4 regions of the Paenibacillus sp. 8b26 genome follow, and region 4 is predicted to be linked to each of the others. Evidence: riboswitches for the same ligand, from Rfam matches in the RefSeq annotation. Region 4 holds a riboswitch; each other region holds the start of a gene.
The links. Region 4 has a riboswitch for cyclic di-AMP ahead of ACQ4MX_RS27795 (3D domain-containing protein). Riboswitches for the same ligand answer to the same signal wherever they lie in the genome.

Region 1 (4,636 bases), 1.5 Mb from region 4:
GATTATAGCTGCCCTTCGGGAGGAGGAGTCGTAGAATACGGCTCTTCTTTTTTTATGGGCTCAAACATAACTCGATTTGGTTTCTTCGGACTAAACCAGTACATGATATAAGCCACAATGGCAGGGAGCACGATCCAGAATATACCTGCGAACAGGTTCACGCTATCTCCTAGCGTCATCACACTCAGTCCCATCAGAATGCTGTCAAAAATAACGTGGCTGAACATGGCGGCAATAAAGCCATAACGCAGAAACACAAAACTGAACAGCAATCCAAGGAAGGTCAGCTCAATCGGTCTGGAAATGACCGGATAGATTGGATACAGTGTGTGCCCCAATGCCCAAATCAGCGTGGTAATCAGACAGGCAACAAAAGTATTTCTCACCATCTTTTTCACCATCGGGATACCAAACAGACGGTATACGGCTTCCTCTCCAATGCCTGCCATCCATGCCATAATCGGCAGTAACCATGGATAGGCCATGTTGTAAGGAGATTGTGTGGCATCTGTTGTGGAGAACGTATTAAACGTACGCTCCAGCACAAAGAACAAAATGGATTGTACACCGAGTAAAATAAAGGCCCACAAGTAGCCCACATACATGCTGCGAAGCACATACAGCCCGTAGCCCGGCTCTTTGGCGCGTGGCCAGGCATTCAGTCCAACCTTGCTCATCAGCCCGTCACCGCCAACCAAGGAAAAGTAGATCGCTACAGCCATTACGAAGGAAACCACAACTTGCAAAATCATAAGAAATATAAGTGCTCGCCGACCGCCTGCTTCTGCTTGCAGTATAGGCAGCATGTTAAATGTCCCTGCCATACTGGCAGCAAAATATACAATGGACAGCACAATGCCACGTACAAAGGAAGTGTGGCGTCGTGTGAGTGAGGCGTATACGATGGCAAGTATGCCTAACACCAAGCTAAATAAGGCATAGCCTGCGTAGGTCATCCAGTTAGCCCAGTACGTTTGCTTTTTGACATAATCCGTATAGGACGATGGGGCGGAAAAGCTCTGTGTAAACGAGCGAACATTTCCGTCTTCAAACGTAAACGCCAGTGTAAGCACAGAGGAGCCGATTTTTTTGTCGTTTACGGTGTACTTCAATCCGCCCTCGCCTTCGGATGTCGCAAGCTTCAAGTCCGATGGTTTAAAGCCAAAGCGTTTTATCCAGGCTGCCGCTGCCTGCTCTTTAGCTTCCAACGTCATATCTCCCTCGGCTGCGCGTACAAGCCTGCTACGTGCCTGCTCATCCGTAGAAATATCAGCTTGTGTATAACTGGTGCTGGAGGTAATTCGTTTAAAGCTGACGACTTTGCCTGTGGACAAATCCACATGAACTTGCACTTTGCTTTTGGAAGAAGGTTCCGGTAAATCGACCCGGAAGGTTTCGTAAGGATAACTTTTTTTCCATGTACGGTCATACTGTTGAAGCAGCTTTTCTCTGGATAAATAACCGTACAGGTCCGTTTCGGCCTGATAGGTCACGACAGGCTTTTCCGGCTGCGATTCGGTATAGCCCAGCTCGGAGCGAGCGAAGTCCAGCGCGTGTATGACTGCTTCCTGCTTGCTGATGACCTTGGCATTCGTCAGTGCTTCCGGATTCGGATTACTAAACGAGGGAATAAGCAATTGAAAGACAAAAAAGCAAATCAGGCCAATCCCGCCCAGCAAGCCTAATCTTTTGAAGTTGGCCGTGAGCACGACCGGTTTCCCGATAGGATTCATGAGTTTCCTCCTTAATCTGTAAATAAGAACATCCATTAAAGATATCATACTGCACAGGTTCCCGCCAACAGACCTAGGATATTCATGAAAATGGAGTGAAAGCACTATAAAGTTTCAATAAAATAAGATAAGCTGCGATTAAAGGTGGACTATTCTCAAATTACCGCTAATTTAACGTTATTTCGAAGAAATCGGTTTTGTGCTCTGTATATAGAAGGATTATAATCTGTTGAGACAATGCATATGAAATATATAGGTAACGATATACATTTGAGCCGAATTTCCATAGGAAAACGGGGGAACCATGTTACTGGGGTGAATTTTACAGCCGGTCCCGGACCGGAAGTGTGAATAGGGCATACTGTGCAGCCCGAATCCGTCAGCTAACCTCGTAGGCTGTGAGCAGGAACCAAGTCAGGCACTCGGATTTCCGGTGTCTTTTTTTGTGCGAATAAAAGTTGGATAATTAAAACGTTGCTGAGTTAAGTCCGCTTCGCGTTCCATTTGATCTTCCGATAGCTGTTGTCTCTGAATTTTATTGGATTAGATAAGCCCTGTTAAGGTTAAAATTCATAGACAAAGGCGAGCGCTACCGCTTCTCCAGATTCAAATGGATCGCTGCGCTGCTGCCCGCCTTAAAGTCACTAAACGTTTCATGAGGTAGTGAGGTATGAAGTGTGATGAGTACTGATAGGTAAAAGTATCTTTGCCTGCGGATACTTTACTGTTTGCTAAAAAAACGGACTAAAGAAACTGAAAAGAGATTGGTGATTTTATGAGCTGGAGCGTCTCCATGCTCATAATTCACCAAGTAGGAGCCGTGATAAATAGATGAATCCCAATGCAAGATGGCTTCGGCTTTCTCCACCGCAGATATTCGTTGTGGGATTTGCCATTATCATTCTTATAGGTAGCTTGTTGTTAATGCTGCCGATTTCCAATACAACGGGAAAGCCGCTTGCATTTATAGACGCTTTGTTTACAGCCGCCTCCGCAACCTGTGTAACAGGTCTTGTCGTTAAGGATACTGGCACCTTCTTTACCACCTTTGGGCAGGTGGTTATCGCCGCGCTGATCCAGATTGGTGGTCTCGGCTTTATGACGATGGCTACCTTGATTGCGCTGGTGTTCAAGCGCCGCATTTCCTTGCGGGAGCGCCTGATTTTGAAGGAAGCAATGAACCAGACTTCTGTTGAGGGAATTGTCGGATTGATTCGCAGAGTGTTGCTGTACTCACTGATCATTGAGGGCGTGTGCGCCACGATATTCGCCATTCGCTGGTCCTTTGATATGCCTGTAGGCAGGGCGATTTATTTTGGGATCTGGCATGCGATTTCGATGTTTAACAATGCAGGCTTTGATTTATTTGGTCACTTTCGCAGCCTGACAGGTTATGTATATGATCCGACTGTTAATTTTACAGCTATGTTTCTGATTATTTCGGGTGGCATCGGCTTTGTGGTCATGTCCGATCTGGTGGAATACCGCAAGCGAAAGAGACTGTCCTTGCATACCAAGGTGGTACTCAGCATGACGGCTGCTCTGATTGTAGTCGGCACGCTTGTCATCTTTGTATTTGAGTTTACCAATCCGAAGACACTGGGCTCGCTGGATTGGGGTGGAAAGCTGCTGGGATCTTTATTCCAATCCGTAACACCCCGCACCGCAGGTGCCAATACGTTAGATATCGCTGGCTTGCGGCAGGCTACGCAATTTTTCATCATTATATTGATGTTTATCGGTGCTTCTCCCGGTTCTACGGGAGGCGGGATTAAGACGACAACGTTTGCGTTGCTCATTGGAGCCGTGATTTCGATGCTGCGGGGCAGGGAGGATATTGTGCTGTTCAAATACCGGCTTGCGCAGGGGCGAATTTACAAGGCTTTGACCATTACACTGCTGGGACTGCTGTTTGTCATTGGGGTGACGATGATTTTGTCAGCAACCGAGGATCATCATTTTCTGATGATATTGTTCGAGACGGTGTCTGCATTTGGTACGGTGGGATTGTCTATGGGGCTTACACCTGATTTGACGGTTATAGGCAAGCTGGTCATTACCCTGACGATGTTTGCCGGCAGATTGGGTCCGCTCACACTGGCTTATGCACTGACTCCGAAAAAGGGTAAGGAATTGTATCGTCATCCGGAAGGCAAAATGATTATAGGATAAGGGAGTTTTCGAGTAGATATGAAAACGCAGCAGTTTGTGGTTATTGGTTTGGGACGCTTTGGCTCGAACCTGGCTTTGCAATTGGTGGATATGGGATGCGAAGTGCTTGGCATTGACCAGAATGAGGATATTGTGGATAGTATGAGTGAGCTGTTGACGCATACCGTCGTAGCGGACGCTACAGACGAGGATTCGTTACGATCGCTAGGCATTCGCAATTTCGATTGCGGCATTGTTGCGATTGGAAATGATATTCAGGTTAGCATCCTGGCTGCCATTTTGCTAAAAGAGCTGGGTGTGAGCAAAGTCGTTGCCAAAGCGATTTCTGTGCTGCACGGACGGGCGTTGGAAAAGCTCGGTGTGGACCGGGTCATTTATCCCGAGCGGGATATGGGGATACGGGTTGCGCACCAACTGGTTACGCCTAACTTGCTTGATTATTTGGAGCTGTCCAAGGAATACAGTATTGTGGAACTCAACGTTCCTGCATGTCTGCATGGCAAAACGCTATCTGAGCTGAATGCCCGCACTCGCTTTGGTTGCAGCATCGTGGCGCTTCATACGGCGAACGGTATCCTGATTGCACCCACAGCGATGGATCGGCTAAAAGCGGACGATATTATGGTTATCATCGGCTCCAATGACAATATCGGCCGCTTCGAGGACGAGGTTGTTAACGTGAACGAGGAAGGCTGATCTCCTCTACACCATACGATAGCCCGCAAACGATG
Region 2 (4,636 bases), 2.9 Mb from region 4:
CAGGTTTTGCGGGGCACCGAGACGCTTACATGGAAGCATCCGGGCACCAAAACCGTGAATGATCTGTATCTGCACCTGTACCCCAATGCCTTCTCTTCCATGGAAACCACCTTCATGAAGGAATCCGGGGGCAAGCTGCGCGGCGACACCATGCCCAAGAACGGCTTTGGCTCCATGACACTAACTGAACTTAAAACGGAAGACGGTTTATCCCTCCTGCACCGGACTCAATACGTACAGCCGGATGACGGTAACGTGAACGACCGCTCGCTCATGAAGGTACGTCTCCCCAAGCCGGTCCGAGGCGGTGAAAGCATTACATTATATATGAAGTTTGAGGTAAAGCTACCCGCCATCTTCGCACGTATGGGCGCAACAGATGATTTTGTCATGGCAGGTCAGTGGTTTCCCAAACTCAGCGTCTACGAAACCGCAGGACAGCGCGGACGCGCCGAGGAAGGCTGGAATCTGCATCAGTATCATGGAAACTCCGAGTTTTACGCAGATTTCGGAATTTACAGTGTGCGGATTAGAGTGCCTGAAACACACATCGTGGCTGCAACCGGATTTCCCACCCGTGGAGCCGTCCGGCAAAATGGACAAAAAATATATCAATTCTATGCCGATGACGTGCACGACTTTGCATGGGCCGCTTCACCGAATTTTGTAGCCGCAGAAGAGCCATTTTCTTCTGCCGAGGTGCCGGGTGTCAAAATCAAGCTGTATCTCGACCCATCGCACAAGGAGCTCAAGGGACGCTATATGAGCGCAGCCAAGGCCGCCCTTTCCTATTACAGCAAGTGGTACGGGCCTTATCCATACTCGACCCTGTCCATCGTTGTACCACCCAAAGCAGGCAGCGGCGCGGGTGGCATGGAGTATCCCACACTCATTACGGCTGCAGCGGCGGATAATCCGAATCCCGGCTATAGTCTGGAGCGGACGGTCGTTCATGAGATTGGGCATCAATATTTCTATGGAATGGTGGCAAACAACGAATTCGAGGAACCATGGCTGGATGAAGGCTTTACCTCTTATGCAGAGGAACGACTCATGGAGCAGGAATATGGGCTCATCCCTAACTTTCCGTTACAGTCTGGACAGGTATCATCCCCTCAGCCGTTAAACCGTGAGTCTTGGAAGTACGGCTCGGCTGCTAAATATGCACAAAATGCCTATTCTCGGGGCAAGCTGGTGCTGCGTGGCATTGAACGACAGGTCGGCGCGAAAAAAATGGATCGCATTATGCGTACCTACGTCCAGACCTACCGATTCAAGCATCCATCCTCGCAGAATTTTCAGCGTATCGTCGAAAGAGTCACCGGACGTTCGTGGAGCCACTATTTTGAACAATATGTATACGACGGCCAGATGGCGGATTTTTCAGTGGATCGCATTACGAACCGCAAGCTGGCCAACGGATACGAAGCAACCATTACACTCAGCAAAAAAGGGGCGGATTATCCCAAGGTCCCTGTTCAATTTACCTTCAAGGACGGCACAACGATATTCAAGGCATGGGACGGAACGGGCAAAAGCACCACCTATCGACTAAAAAGTGCATCTCCGGTCTCCCATGTGATTGTTGATCCGCTGTACACGATTGCGCTGGAGAACAAGCATATCAACAACAGCCTGAAGGCCGAACTGAACGAAAAAACCCAGACCCGTTGGAGCATAAGTGTTACCAAGCTGCTGGAGACACTGCTTGGAAGTCTGTCATGGTGAGGTGTCTATAGATGCGTACTGTTATAAAAGAAGGCTGGGCGCTTGTGCGCATACAATTTTATATTGTCATCATTCTATTTCTGTATCGACTGCTATGGGGCGTTTTTCTCTATCGGCTGGTACAATCCGCCGTTACTCCCCTGCTGCTGCGCTACCCCGATCAGGGTCAAAATGAACTGGGACAGACGTTGTTTTGGATGGAGAGCCAGATTGCCCTGACGGACAACCGAGAGGTTCATATGTATCTGTGGATACTACTGGGGGCAACGGTGCTGCGTACACTGATTACCCCCTTCATCCGGGCGGGAATATACCAAAGTCTGCACACCCATGCGACCGAGCCACAGAGTCTGTCCTTTTTCCGCGGAATGAAACGTCATGGCTTGTCATCGCTGATCTATTACGTCATCGAGCTTGGACTCCTGCTGCTCCCTGCTTTCTGGATGGCTCCTAAGCTCTACCCTATCGTGGCAGGGGCGCTGCAATCTCCCGCCTATCTCCTACATGTGCTGCCCTATGCCATCGGTTGGATTGCTTATGGCTGGTTCATCCGCCAGTGCATCCTGTACATGCAGCTAGGCACCGTAGGTGGTCACGCCATACTATCGTCGCTGCTTGCCTTCTTTCGGCAAATCCTCCCGGCTATCGGTATTTCGCTTCTGCTCGGTGCAGGTGTACTGCTCGTCCTTGGTCTATTCGGCACGATGGCGATAATTTGGACTGGTATGCTGGCACTCATTCTCCAGCAAACGTATCATTTTGTTACCAGTCTGGTCAGGCTATGGCACATCAGTTCACAGTACCGACTATGGCATACCGATATCTCCGGCAGAGGTTGAACCTTCACTCCGTTCCTCCCGAACAATTTCTGGCTGTCCAAAGTCAACTATCCATCTCCATTCATATCCAGGCAAACGGCACATAACTGAATACTCTTAACAAAATCTGTTCCCGCGATAAAGGGAGCAGATTTTTTTGTAACTTTTTGCGATGAAACATTTGCCAAAGCCAGCCGACTTTGTTACAATAATCGCAGTGAACTGATAGTAACAACTTTGTAATCTTTATTGTAACCTTTACCTTAAAAACATCGTTATCGTGAATACTGCTCTCCAAGGTGCACATCTTAAGTTAAGCCTAATTCCTGGCACCTGGGAAGCGGGGGAACCAGTTTGGGTGAATTGATCTCGCAACAGAGTGGTCATAGGGGAACCTTCTACCGAATCCTTAAGCTAACCTCGCAGGCATTGGAAGGGGTATATTTTTTTTGAAGAAGAAGCTAACGATCGCAGCCATGGGTCTCGCCATTGCCTTTACATCTTTTACATTCGGTGGAGGAAGTGCATTTGCAGACTCTAAGATGGACCAGGTCATCCAAGATGCCAAAGGAACGAACTACAGAAGCGGAGGCACTACACTCGACGGGTTCGATTGCTCCGGCTTCACAATGTATGTATATCACAAACTGGGAATTAATCTGCCCCATCAATCCGGATCACAATTCAAAATGGGATCTTCCGTATCCCGCGACGAAATGAGACCTGGTGACTTGGTGTTCTTCAACACCACAGGAAGAGGCATTTCCCATGTAGGTATCTTCGTAGGTGAAGGGAAATTTGCCCACTCCTCATCTTCACGTGGTGTAGTTGTTAGCTCACTGAACGAAAACTATTACGCTAACCGCTATGTCGGTGCAAAAAGAATTATGAGCACAGACGCTTACCACGCTGTAGCTTCTGAAACTCCTGATGACGACAACGTAGAATAACTAACGAACAGCAAGCTAACCCTGAGCCGCAATTTGATTCTGGCCGGAATCGAATTGCGGTTTTTTATGTCCACAACATCAGAAACGTTATCGTTACTGACGAACTGACACCTCAAAAGGTTTCAGATTTTGCGAACATCGTCGGTTTTACCGTCACGGCTGGGGGAGCATATGAGCAGTAAAGCCTTCTTATTGAATGTATACCCGACTTGGGTACGAAATAAACACCGCTTGCCAATCCCCTGCAACTTGTCTACAATCTGTTGTTAATGGTTTAAGTACTTGTAAAAGGAGGATGGGAAGACATGCCGGCCTCAATATCTAACTACCGGATCGTACCGATGGACGAGCAGCAGGCGGCTGCGATATGTGAGTGGCGCTATGATCCACCCTACAACATATACGGCTGGCTACCTTGGGAACAAATGAAGGCACTTGAAGTCGAATTTGGAAGCCCCACGCTTCGCCAAGAGCAATATGTTGCTGTGCTGGATGACGAGAACACGCTAACCGGATTTGCTCAATATTTCCCGATGATTGGAGTGACCCGGCTGGGTCTGGGAATGCACCCCCAATTATGTGGACATGGCAGAGGCACCGATTTTGTCCGTGCCATTGCTGAGGAAGCCAGACGACGCAACCCGGAGAATGAAATTGATCTGGAGGTACTGACCTGGAATGGGCGCGCCATTCGGGCTTACAAGGCAGCCGGATTTGAGATTACGGATACCTATGAACGTCAGACCCCTGATGGCAAAAAGCCGTTTCATTGTATGGTATATCATCCTGACCCCCAGCCTCGTGTTCAATGATAAAAGCGCCTTCGGCATACAACGGCATTGTTGTATATCGAAGGCGCTTTTATCATATGGCAGACCATGATCAGCTCAATGACTGCTACGCATTTTCTCAAAAGCTTCATTATATTGTTGGGCTTCCTTAATATCTACGGCCATAATGCCACCGTCATCCCAGGAGGTTAAGCGCAGGGTCACGGTCTTATAATCAATCGTAATAAATGGATGATGATTAAATGCTTCCGATATAGCAGCAACTTCATCCACGAATGCAATCCCTTTCATAAAACTGGAAAAATTATATTTGCGGACAATCCAGCGTCCTTCCTCCAGTTCCCAGCCC
Region 3 (4,636 bases), 2.8 Mb from region 4:
TGGCATAACTATGATGTTAATAGTATCGCATTGACCCAAACATATACAACACGTTTTTAGTTAATTTCAGGCTTCACTGGTCCAATCACATATACGGTTTTTCCGTGCTTTCGACCAAACTGATTGGCTTGACTTAAACTCTCATAATACACATCGATTTTGTGGCCTTTAATCGCGCCACCGGTATCCTCCGCACGGCGGAAGCCCACCCCTTCAATATACACCCACCAGCCGATTGGAATCACACTTGGATCGACAGCAATGGTGCGCCCTTCCGTGACACGCGTGCCGGATGCGGTACGTGTACCGATACCTGACTCCTGTGAGGAATACGCCGTCATGGAGACGTTTTGTAATACTTTACTGTATTTGAAATTCACACCTGCTTTACGGACAGCATTGCCCGAACTAACCCGTGTTGCCTTAACAGCATCTTCGGGACCGACGGAAGCAGCCAGAACGACCGGTTTTTTCTTCGTTCCTACCGCAATCACCTTATCCACACGATTTTGCGCGACTTCCTTATTTACCAGTTGCTTGGATACCAATTTTCCGTCATGGTATACCTTTTGAACATGCTGGACCACAACACCCGTTTTACCGCTTTGGATGACCCGATTATCGCCTTTATAGAGACTCGGATCGGCCGTTTTGATGACCTGATAAGGCACCTGTTGCTTCTGTTCGACCTGCTGTTTCTTCACACGGACGATTTTTATGTCCATGTTAGACGAAACAGAGGCATCCAGAGCAGGGTAAACTTTATCATTTGACGATAATTTATAGCCCGAGGTGCGAATGGCACCCTCTACTGTATTTTCTGTTGTGTACAACTTTTTCGTCTCATTGCCTGAGGATACTTTGACCTGATTGGCACGTTTGATAACTACGCGATCCCCATCCTGAACTGCTCCGTTCAGCGGCATCGAAACCGTATCATGCGGCTGAAGTGAAATCGAATGCTCTTTGAGCAAATCTTGGAGCTGGGATTCCCGGGTTTCTACCGCAGATGCCTTACCGTCGATGACAAAAAAGACCTGTTTTTTAGATTGAGTGTACACCAGAATTGAAATCATAATCGTTAGTGCGATTAGAAAAATAGCAACCAAAGCAGCCTGGCGCACATTTTCTTGCTTCCAACGCAATACGTAAGACATGCTGGATGAGCGTGACTCATGGGTCTCCTGTTTTTGGAAAATGCCCATTTCCTCCGTCCTCCTTACATAGCCCGCCGTCTGGAGTAAGACATAGTTGAGATTGACGTGACTATAACAGATTTTCTACAAGACAAGCCCGTACTGCGACTGTCCTGCACCATGTACCCGTCTTCGCGGCATGCTGTCCTCCCCTGTTTAATCACAGTATGATGACAGATTTTCTTTTATTCACAACAAAAAAAGCCAGAGAAAGAGACTAGAGAGCTCTTTCGTGGCTTCCGACATGTGCGAATATGCGGAAAAATCATGCACGAGATGGCTTCTCTCTTGTTACGCTTACGGGGTTAGCTGTCGGGTTCGGACGTAGAGAGACGCCCTAGCTTGGGTCAACCGCTCATGGCGGTTGCCTTCACATTCACCCCGAAGACCCAGAAAGAAATCGAAATACGGCCCCTCCACCTGTTCAATCCCATCCGGGAAAGGAATCTAGGTCGAGCCGGCTGGCGGAAGAGACGTTCCCTTCTTGCCCATACACCGGACGTACTGTAAGCCATATCGGTTCCCCCGTTCCCTGTAAAAGGGACTCAGCGAGACTGGTTCATGAAATGAGCTGTTGGTGTTTACATTCAAACAACAATTCACTGAAAAGATGATATCCTGTTTCTATGCATGTTGTAAAGCAGGTTTCAAGTACATTTTCTAAAATATTCGGTTAAAATATTGTAATATTCTCGAGTTTCCTGCAACAAATTCATGATTAGCTTCGTCTATCTCATTATTTTGATTGATTTCTTCACTTTTTTACTTAATGTCAAATCGTTCCAGGGCATTTCGGGTCGTTATTGACACTAATTCCTCCACCGCTATTCCCTTGATTTGGGCAGCAGCCTCTGCGACCAGTCCTACATGTGCGGACTCATTTCGCTTCCCGCGGAACGGATGCGGTGTCAGGTAGGGCGCGTCCGTTTCAATGAGCAGACGGTCCAGCGGCACCTGTGCCAGTACCTCCTTTGGCTGCTTGGCATTTTTGAACGTTATCGGCCCGCCAAAAGAGAGGTGAAAGCCCATATCCAGCACCATTTTAGCCGTCTCCCAGCTCCCGGAAAAGGAGTGCATCACTCCGCCTACCTCACTCGCTTTTTCTTCACGCAAAATCTTAACAATATCTTCATGCGCATCCCGGTTATGGATGACAATAGGCATGTTCAGCTCACGAGCCAGTCCAATCTGCTTGCGTAGCACCCGATGCTGTACATCCTTCGGCGACGTGTCCCAATAATAATCCAGGCCAATCTCTCCGATCGCCACGACTTTTTTATGACTGCATAACGATGCAATCCATTCCAGATCGCCCTCCTGCATCGTGATCGCATCCTGTGGATGCCATCCAATTGCCGCATAAATAAAATCATACGTTTCGGCCAATTTCATGGTAGACGGAATGGTCTCACGATTAAATCCGATATTAATCATTCGGGTCACTCCCGATTCGACAGCGCGTGCTATAACTTCTTCGCGGTCTTCGTCAAATTGCGGCGCATCTAAATGAGTGTGAGTGTCGAATAAATTCAAGGTTTTTTGTCTCCTTTATTACTTTATTTGGCATATAATTGTCTATTGTTTGACAAAATAATTCCTTATTTCGGCAGGAAGCTTGTCCTTTACCCCATCCAATTTGTTTTGGGGATAGTACATGTGATATTTTCCCCGGTGAATGCCGCTAATGGAGCGCACAATTTCCGACACTTCGGAAATTTCTCTCACTTCTCCTTTACGTCCCAGCAGTAAAATCTGGTTGTCCGTCGAGCCACCCTGCCGAAACACATCATAAGGAAGATCCGTCGGAAAATCAATTTCCAGATCATATTCCGGGTGCAAACCAACCAGCTCCAGCGCTGTCCGAATGTTGTCAATGGTATCTGTATCCATATTTTCGATCTCTACATATTTATACAGCTTGCGATCCATAAAACGGGCACTCAAATCGCTTAAAATCTCGTCCTTTTCCCGTTTCCACTGACTGAACACTGTCTGAATCAAAGACTCGTCGAGCATCAAATATTGTTCCACCGTAAGCTCTCCCCGAAAGAGGTCTGGGAATGGCTCCAGCAGAAAACTAAACTCATATCCGTTTCTAAATAGCTCCTTCGCCCGCTTGAAAATTTTACGTAATAAAATTTCCGAGCTGCGTGTCACAGGATGAAAATAAATTTGCCAATACATCTGATAGCGCGACATCAGATAATCCTCTACCGCATGCATGCCTGACTCCTTCACAACAATTCTTCCATTATGAGGACGCAGCAACCGTAAAATACGATCCAAATCTATGGTGCCATAATTGACGCCTGTTGAGTGCGCATCCCGCAGCAAATAATCCATACGGTCCGCATCCAGTGGGCTTGTGACCAGGTTTACGACAATCGGCTTGTCGTACGTTTTGGCAATTACCGCAGCCACCTTCGCAGGAAGCTCCTCATCGACTTGCCGCAGCACAGCGTTAATCTCTGTATTCCCCAATACAATCCGGCATGTCCAATCCTCGTGATTCATATGAAAGGCTTCTTCTATAGAATGGGAAAACGGGCCATGCCCCACATCATGCAACAAAGCTGCACACAATGCGACTAAACTTTCTTCCTTCGGCCAATCGGAAAATTCATCGCGGTCAAATTGGGAAATAATACGCCGTGTAATTTCGTACACACCTAACGAATGCGAAAAACGACTATGCTCCGCTCCATGAAACGTAAGATAAGATGTACCCAACTGCCGAATACGACGCAAGCGTTGGAACTCTGGAGTATTGATCAAACGCCATATCACTGTATCCTGAACATGGATATAGTTATGTACCGGATCCTTAAAAACTTTTTCTTCACTGAGTGGCTGGTGCAAGATATCAACTCCTTTAATATTCTGAATAATGGATTAAGATACAATAAAATCCTAAACGATTCCCTTCATTCGACACAGCTTGTCGTAATTTGTCGAATTATAGCTTTTCAGCATTTCCAAATCGACAAATGGCCTAAATCATCAATAAAATAAGGTAATACACACGCATCATGCTCTTTATTCTAAATACTTTTGCATAATTAATCTGTTAGCACATTTTTAAGGTTGACTGTTTTGGGAATCGTTGGTATAGTAAATATCAGAAAAGAGAAAAATTTGTCGAATCATGACACTTATATTATTTTAAACGGCGAGAGGAGCCTGATTTATTATGATGAAATCCACTGGTATTGTAAGAAAAGTTGACGAGCTCGGACGTGTTGTTATTCCAATCGAATTGCGCCGCACATTGGGTATTGGCGAAAAAGACGCTTTGGAAATTTATGTTGATGGTGAACGCATTATGCTCAAAAAATACGAGCCTGCTTGTATCTTCTGCGGCAACGCCGAGAACGTAATTTACTTCAAAGGGAAAATTGTTTGCCAAGATTGCATCTCAGAAATTCCAACACCTGTGACAA
Region 4 (4,636 bases):
TAATGGACATGATGCCAATCATTGGGATTTCCATCTTTGGCCTCCACGCTATATTGGCACATTGGGGGCATTACAATCCGGTTTTTTAAAGAGAGTCCCTTTAATTGATAAGGAGTAAACAAGTCGGTCACTTTGATCCATCCTTCCTTTAATTCCATGTCTCTACAATATGAATTGCAATCCCATTATACACCAGCTATCACTGGATACCGAATCCATTAAAAGGCTAAAAGCTGCGAAAATGCTGCTGTTTTCGGTCAGGTTTAATAGAATATATGCGTTTAGCTTCGTGATCTGCACTTACATCCGTTTCACAGGGCATTTCCACTCAACCTCTCAATAGTCTAACCCGTTCAGCGGCATAATTTCAACATGTCAGGTACATAATAAATGAAAGCAACCGAAGGAACCACTGCACGGAAAGGGGGATACATATGCCGTACAGGGTAATATTGCCAATCATGGCACTGTTACTAGCATTTTCGAGTTTTCCCGTTCACACGGATGCGCCTCCCGATGTCGGAACGACTCATCCCAAGGAAGCGGCCGTTGTTTCTTCAGCACACAAGAGCGGAGAACGAGCCACTCCCACATTAGCCATGCTTCGAAAAAAGCATGCGGATATTTTTAAAATGTGCGGCCCGCATACTCAGCAAATTGCCCTAACTTTTGATGACGTGCCCGATTCCCGGTATACGCCGCAGGTTCTGGACATTTTGCACGCGAATGGTATCAAAGCCACCTTCTTTATCGTCGGTCACCGTGCGGAAAAACACCCGGGCATGATTCGCCGTATCGTACGTGAAGGCCATGCCTTAGGCAACCATTCCTATACCCATCCGGATTTTAGGAAGGCATCACCGGAACGCTTTCGCAACCAGATTAAGAAAACAGAACATATTTTGGAGGCCACTGTCGGCTTTCGACCCAAGCTGATTCGCCCGCCCTATGGTGAAATTACGGAGCCTCAGCTCCAATGGGCGCGTCGTCACGGCTACATGATTGTAAATTGGAACGTAGACTCCCTCGATTGGAAGGGGCTCAGTAAAACACAAATTCAGCGTAATGTGATCCCGGCTACCGGACCAGGTTCCATCATTTTAATGCACGCAGGCGGTGGTCAAAGCTCCAACCTGAAAGGCACTGTTCAATCCCTGCCGGGTCTTATTCAAGCGCTGAAAGCCAAGGGGTACAAATTTGTCACGGTTCCACGGCTACTTCACACCTCGGAGCGGAAATAACAGTAAAGGGCTGTCTTACGAGCAGATGCATTCTGCTCGTAAGACAGCCCTTTTTTAATCGACAAAGCCCATATGAATCAGGACCGGCGATTAAGTTGTTTGATATTTGTTTACATAATATATATTATGTAAATATAATTCATTGGCTTATACAGTCTATTTATCAATGACGTACAGCTTCACATTTTGGAAACCAAAGTCATTCACAAAAGATGGACTTCCCGGAATGAAAATATCAATCCGTTTCCCCGTAATGGCGCTGCCCTTATCGCGAGCTACCGCTACAAAAGATTGATCCGGCAGCCCTGGATGGGAATAGCCTGTAACCAGCACTTTCGTACCCAACGGAATTACGTTGGGGTCTACCGCAATCGTACCGAGCTTAAGCGGATTTCCGAAATAGTCTACTGCTCCCCATTTTCCATTTTCACTGACTGCTGCGGAATACGCTGTGGCCTTCACATCAACTACTTTGCTGTAGTTAAATGTTTTGCCCCATGCTTCAACCTGTTGACCGTCACTGGCAGGCGCTTTCTCGGACAAAAGCCGAGGCTTCGAATCTGAAGCGACCTTTACCTTGTTCTCGTCCGGAACCTTAATTTGTACTCCTGCATATATATTGCTGGCAGTAACATCCGGGTTCTCCTTTTGCAGATCCTCTACAGATACCCCGTAACGCTGAGCAAGCAAAAAGAAGGTATCACCTTCCTTGGCGGTATGAAGCGAAGCGGCGTCCGCTACCCCTGCTGTCTGTGCCAATCCTGCGATAGCTGCGGCCAGCACTGCAAATTTCATTGTTTTTCCAATACGTTTCAGATGTTTCAAAAGATATGTACCTCCTCTAATATGCCTGCGAAGTTAGCTGTCGGATTCGGACTCAGGAGAAGCCCTATGCTTAATGCAATTCACCCCTAGGCACCTTCCATCCATTCGTATGAAGACGGATCAGAAGTGACTGCCGTTGTTACGTCCCCCGCACTTCCCATGATTTTGGGTCCCGCATTCAGCGCCTGTCGTTGCTGTCTGCTGCCCAGGTAAGTTTTGGCTCACTGCATAATATCACAATTTTGTAACCTTATCTGCATGAAAATGTTGGGAACCTTGAACATCATACTACATCTGTTACAATTTTGTCATCATGAAATCGAAATCAGTTACAAAAATCTGAACGAGGATGACAAAAAAAAGAAAAAGCCCTCCCGTCAAACTTCCACCGCGGAGGGCTTACTTCATAGCCTTTACAAGCTCATTTCTTACAAAACCTTGGCAAGAAAATCCCGGGTACGGTCATGGCTTGGTGTACCAAAAACCTGCTCCGGTGTACCTTGCTCCACAATTTGACCATTATCCATAAAAATAATGCGGTCTCCTACCTCGCGGGCAAAGCCCATCTCATGCGTTACGATGACCATCGTCATGCCACCCTCAGCCAGCTTCTTCATCACGTCCAGCACCTCTCCGACCATTTCAGGGTCCAAGGCGGAGGTCGGCTCATCGAAGAGCATCACATGCGGCTGCATCGCCAAGGCGCGTGCAATTGCAATCCGCTGTTTCTGTCCACCGGACAACTGGTTTGGAAAGGTGTCTTTTTTGTCTTCAAGTCCAACGGTACGCAGCAGCTCCAACGCAATTTTCTCTGCTTCCTTTGCTGACTGGCCTCTAACCTGAGTCGGCGCAAGTGTCAGATTTTGCAGTACTGTTTTGTGTGGGAACAGATTGAAGTGCTGAAACACCATGCCCATTTTCTCACGAGTTGCATTAATGTTGTGACCGCGTGCCGTAATCGGCTCACCCTCAAACAGAATCTCCCCGTCAGTCGGCTGCTCCAGCAGATTCATACAACGCAAAAATGTACTTTTTCCCGAGCCACTCGGTCCAATGACGACGACAACCTCGCCTTTGGCAATATCTACATTAATACCTTTTAAAATTTCATTTTTGCCGAACGATTTACGCAGTTGTTTAACGGTGATCACTGGCTCTCAACTTCCTTTCCCATAAACCCAACAGCTTCGACAAGCTGAATGTCATTACAAAATAAATAGCAGCCGCGATGACGAACGGACTTAATCCTTCGTAGGTGATGTTCTTAATGACTTGAGCCTGATACATAATATCCACCATACCGATGGTAGAAATGATGGAGGACTCTTTAATAATCGTAATAAATTCATTACCGATGGCAGGCAGTACGGACTTGAACGCTTGCGGTAAAATGACGTGACGCATAGCTTTGCCTCGTCCCATACCGAGTGAACGGGCTGCTTCCATCTGACCCCGGTCTACTCCCTGAATACCTGCACGGAAAATTTCAGCCAGATATGCCGAGCTATTCAGAGATAACGTAATAATACCGGACTGAAGTGGCGTAAAATTGACACCTAGCGTCAATGCAACCCCGTAATGGATGATCATAAGCTGTACCAGCATAGGTGTGCCACGCAGCACCTCCACGTACGCTGTACCCAACCACTCAATGATACGTATACCGCTCATCCGCAACAGAGAAATGATCAGACCAATGATAAATCCGAACAGTACCCCGAGGGCGGACAGCAACAATGTGTAGCCGATACCCGTAACGTAAAAACTGCGATATTTCCAAAATATATCCACAATGTTATGGGAAGAAGCCTGTCGATCCGCAGAGAGCGCGCTCGCTTCCGTGGAAAACTTTTCAATAGACCCATCTGCTTTCAGACGAGCCAGCGTTTTATTTACAGATGCCAGCAGTTCAGTATTTCCTTTACGAATACCTACAGCCGTTTCTGCTCCTGCTTCCTCAGGCACCGCCTTGGCAAGTGTTACAGTGCCATCCAATGTGTATCCTTTAGCGACAGTGTCTTCGATCACTACAGCATTCACACGTTGGGTCCGAAGCTGGAGCACCAGATCGGATATTTTGTCCAGTGAAGTTACTGAGGCATCGGGCACTTTCTGAGCAATTTCCTCTTGGATACTCCCCTTTTGTGCTCCGATCTTCTCGCCTTTCAAAGCAGCCATCGTCGAATATTTGTCCTTATCCTCCGGGCGTACCATAATCACTTGCTTGGAGTGGTAGTACACATCCGAAAAATCAATACTCTTTTTGCGTTCATCCGTCGGTGTCATACCTGACAGAACCAAGTCTACGCGGCCACTTTGCAGAGCAGGCAGTAACGAGTCAAAGCTCATGTCCTCAATGACCAGCTCTGCACCCAGATCCTTGGCAATTTCATTGGCGATATCAACATCAAAGCCAACAATGGTATCCTTACCGTTAACTACTTTATGAAACTCATACGGCGGAAAATCGGCACTCATGCCGAGTACAAGTTTTTGCTGTGTCTTCGCTTCCGTTCCGTATGCAGTGAGCATAGGAAGACCAGCCAGCAGCAAGATAACCGCCGTCAAAA

Region 1: linked by a shared signal. The riboswitch ahead of ACQ4MX_RS20795 (TrkH family potassium uptake protein) and the one ahead of ACQ4MX_RS27795 (3D domain-containing protein) in region 4 are both predicted to bind cyclic di-AMP.
Region 2: linked by a shared signal. The riboswitch ahead of ACQ4MX_RS14380 (C40 family peptidase) and the one ahead of ACQ4MX_RS27795 (3D domain-containing protein) in region 4 are both predicted to bind cyclic di-AMP.
Region 3: linked by a shared signal. The riboswitch ahead of ACQ4MX_RS14780 (G5 domain-containing protein) and the one ahead of ACQ4MX_RS27795 (3D domain-containing protein) in region 4 are both predicted to bind cyclic di-AMP.

What each region holds. Positions count from the first base shown of each region.
Region 1 is NZ_CP192445.1:4,467,378-4,472,013, forward strand. It holds gene uvrC (excinuclease ABC subunit UvrC) at 1-34, shown strand, start outside; gene ACQ4MX_RS20790 (CPBP family intramembrane glutamic endopeptidase) at 3-1,733, opposite strand; cyclic di-AMP (ydaO/yuaA leader) riboswitch at 1,997-2,146, shown strand; gene ACQ4MX_RS20795 (TrkH family potassium uptake protein) at 2,565-3,905, shown strand; gene ACQ4MX_RS20800 (potassium channel family protein) at 3,924-4,601, shown strand; gene ACQ4MX_RS20805 (LysR family transcriptional regulator) at 4,608-4,636, opposite strand, start outside.
Region 2 is NZ_CP192445.1:3,118,159-3,122,794, forward strand. It holds gene ACQ4MX_RS14370 (M1 family metallopeptidase) at 1-1,728, shown strand, start outside; gene ACQ4MX_RS14375 (hypothetical protein) at 1,740-2,567, shown strand; cyclic di-AMP (ydaO/yuaA leader) riboswitch at 2,853-2,990, shown strand; gene ACQ4MX_RS14380 (C40 family peptidase) at 2,996-3,496, shown strand; gene ACQ4MX_RS14385 (GNAT family N-acetyltransferase) at 3,802-4,308, shown strand; gene ACQ4MX_RS14390 (4a-hydroxytetrahydrobiopterin dehydratase) at 4,384-4,636, opposite strand, start outside.
Region 3 is NZ_CP192445.1:3,225,435-3,230,070, forward strand. It holds gene ACQ4MX_RS14780 (G5 domain-containing protein) at 57-1,205, opposite strand; cyclic di-AMP (ydaO/yuaA leader) riboswitch at 1,475-1,757, opposite strand; gene ACQ4MX_RS14785 (TatD family hydrolase) at 1,959-2,729, opposite strand; gene ACQ4MX_RS14790 (HD domain-containing protein) at 2,772-4,055, opposite strand; gene ACQ4MX_RS14795 (AbrB/MazE/SpoVT family DNA-binding domain-containing protein) at 4,387-4,636, shown strand, end outside.
Region 4 is NZ_CP192445.1:5,999,161-6,003,796, reverse strand. It holds gene ACQ4MX_RS27805 (NADH:flavin oxidoreductase/NADH oxidase) at 1-131, opposite strand, end outside; gene ACQ4MX_RS27800 (polysaccharide deacetylase family protein) at 435-1,241, shown strand; gene ACQ4MX_RS27795 (3D domain-containing protein) at 1,398-2,066, opposite strand; cyclic di-AMP (ydaO/yuaA leader) riboswitch at 2,074-2,248, opposite strand; gene ACQ4MX_RS27790 (amino acid ABC transporter ATP-binding protein) at 2,495-3,217, opposite strand; gene ACQ4MX_RS27785 (ABC transporter substrate-binding protein/permease) at 3,204-4,636, opposite strand, start outside.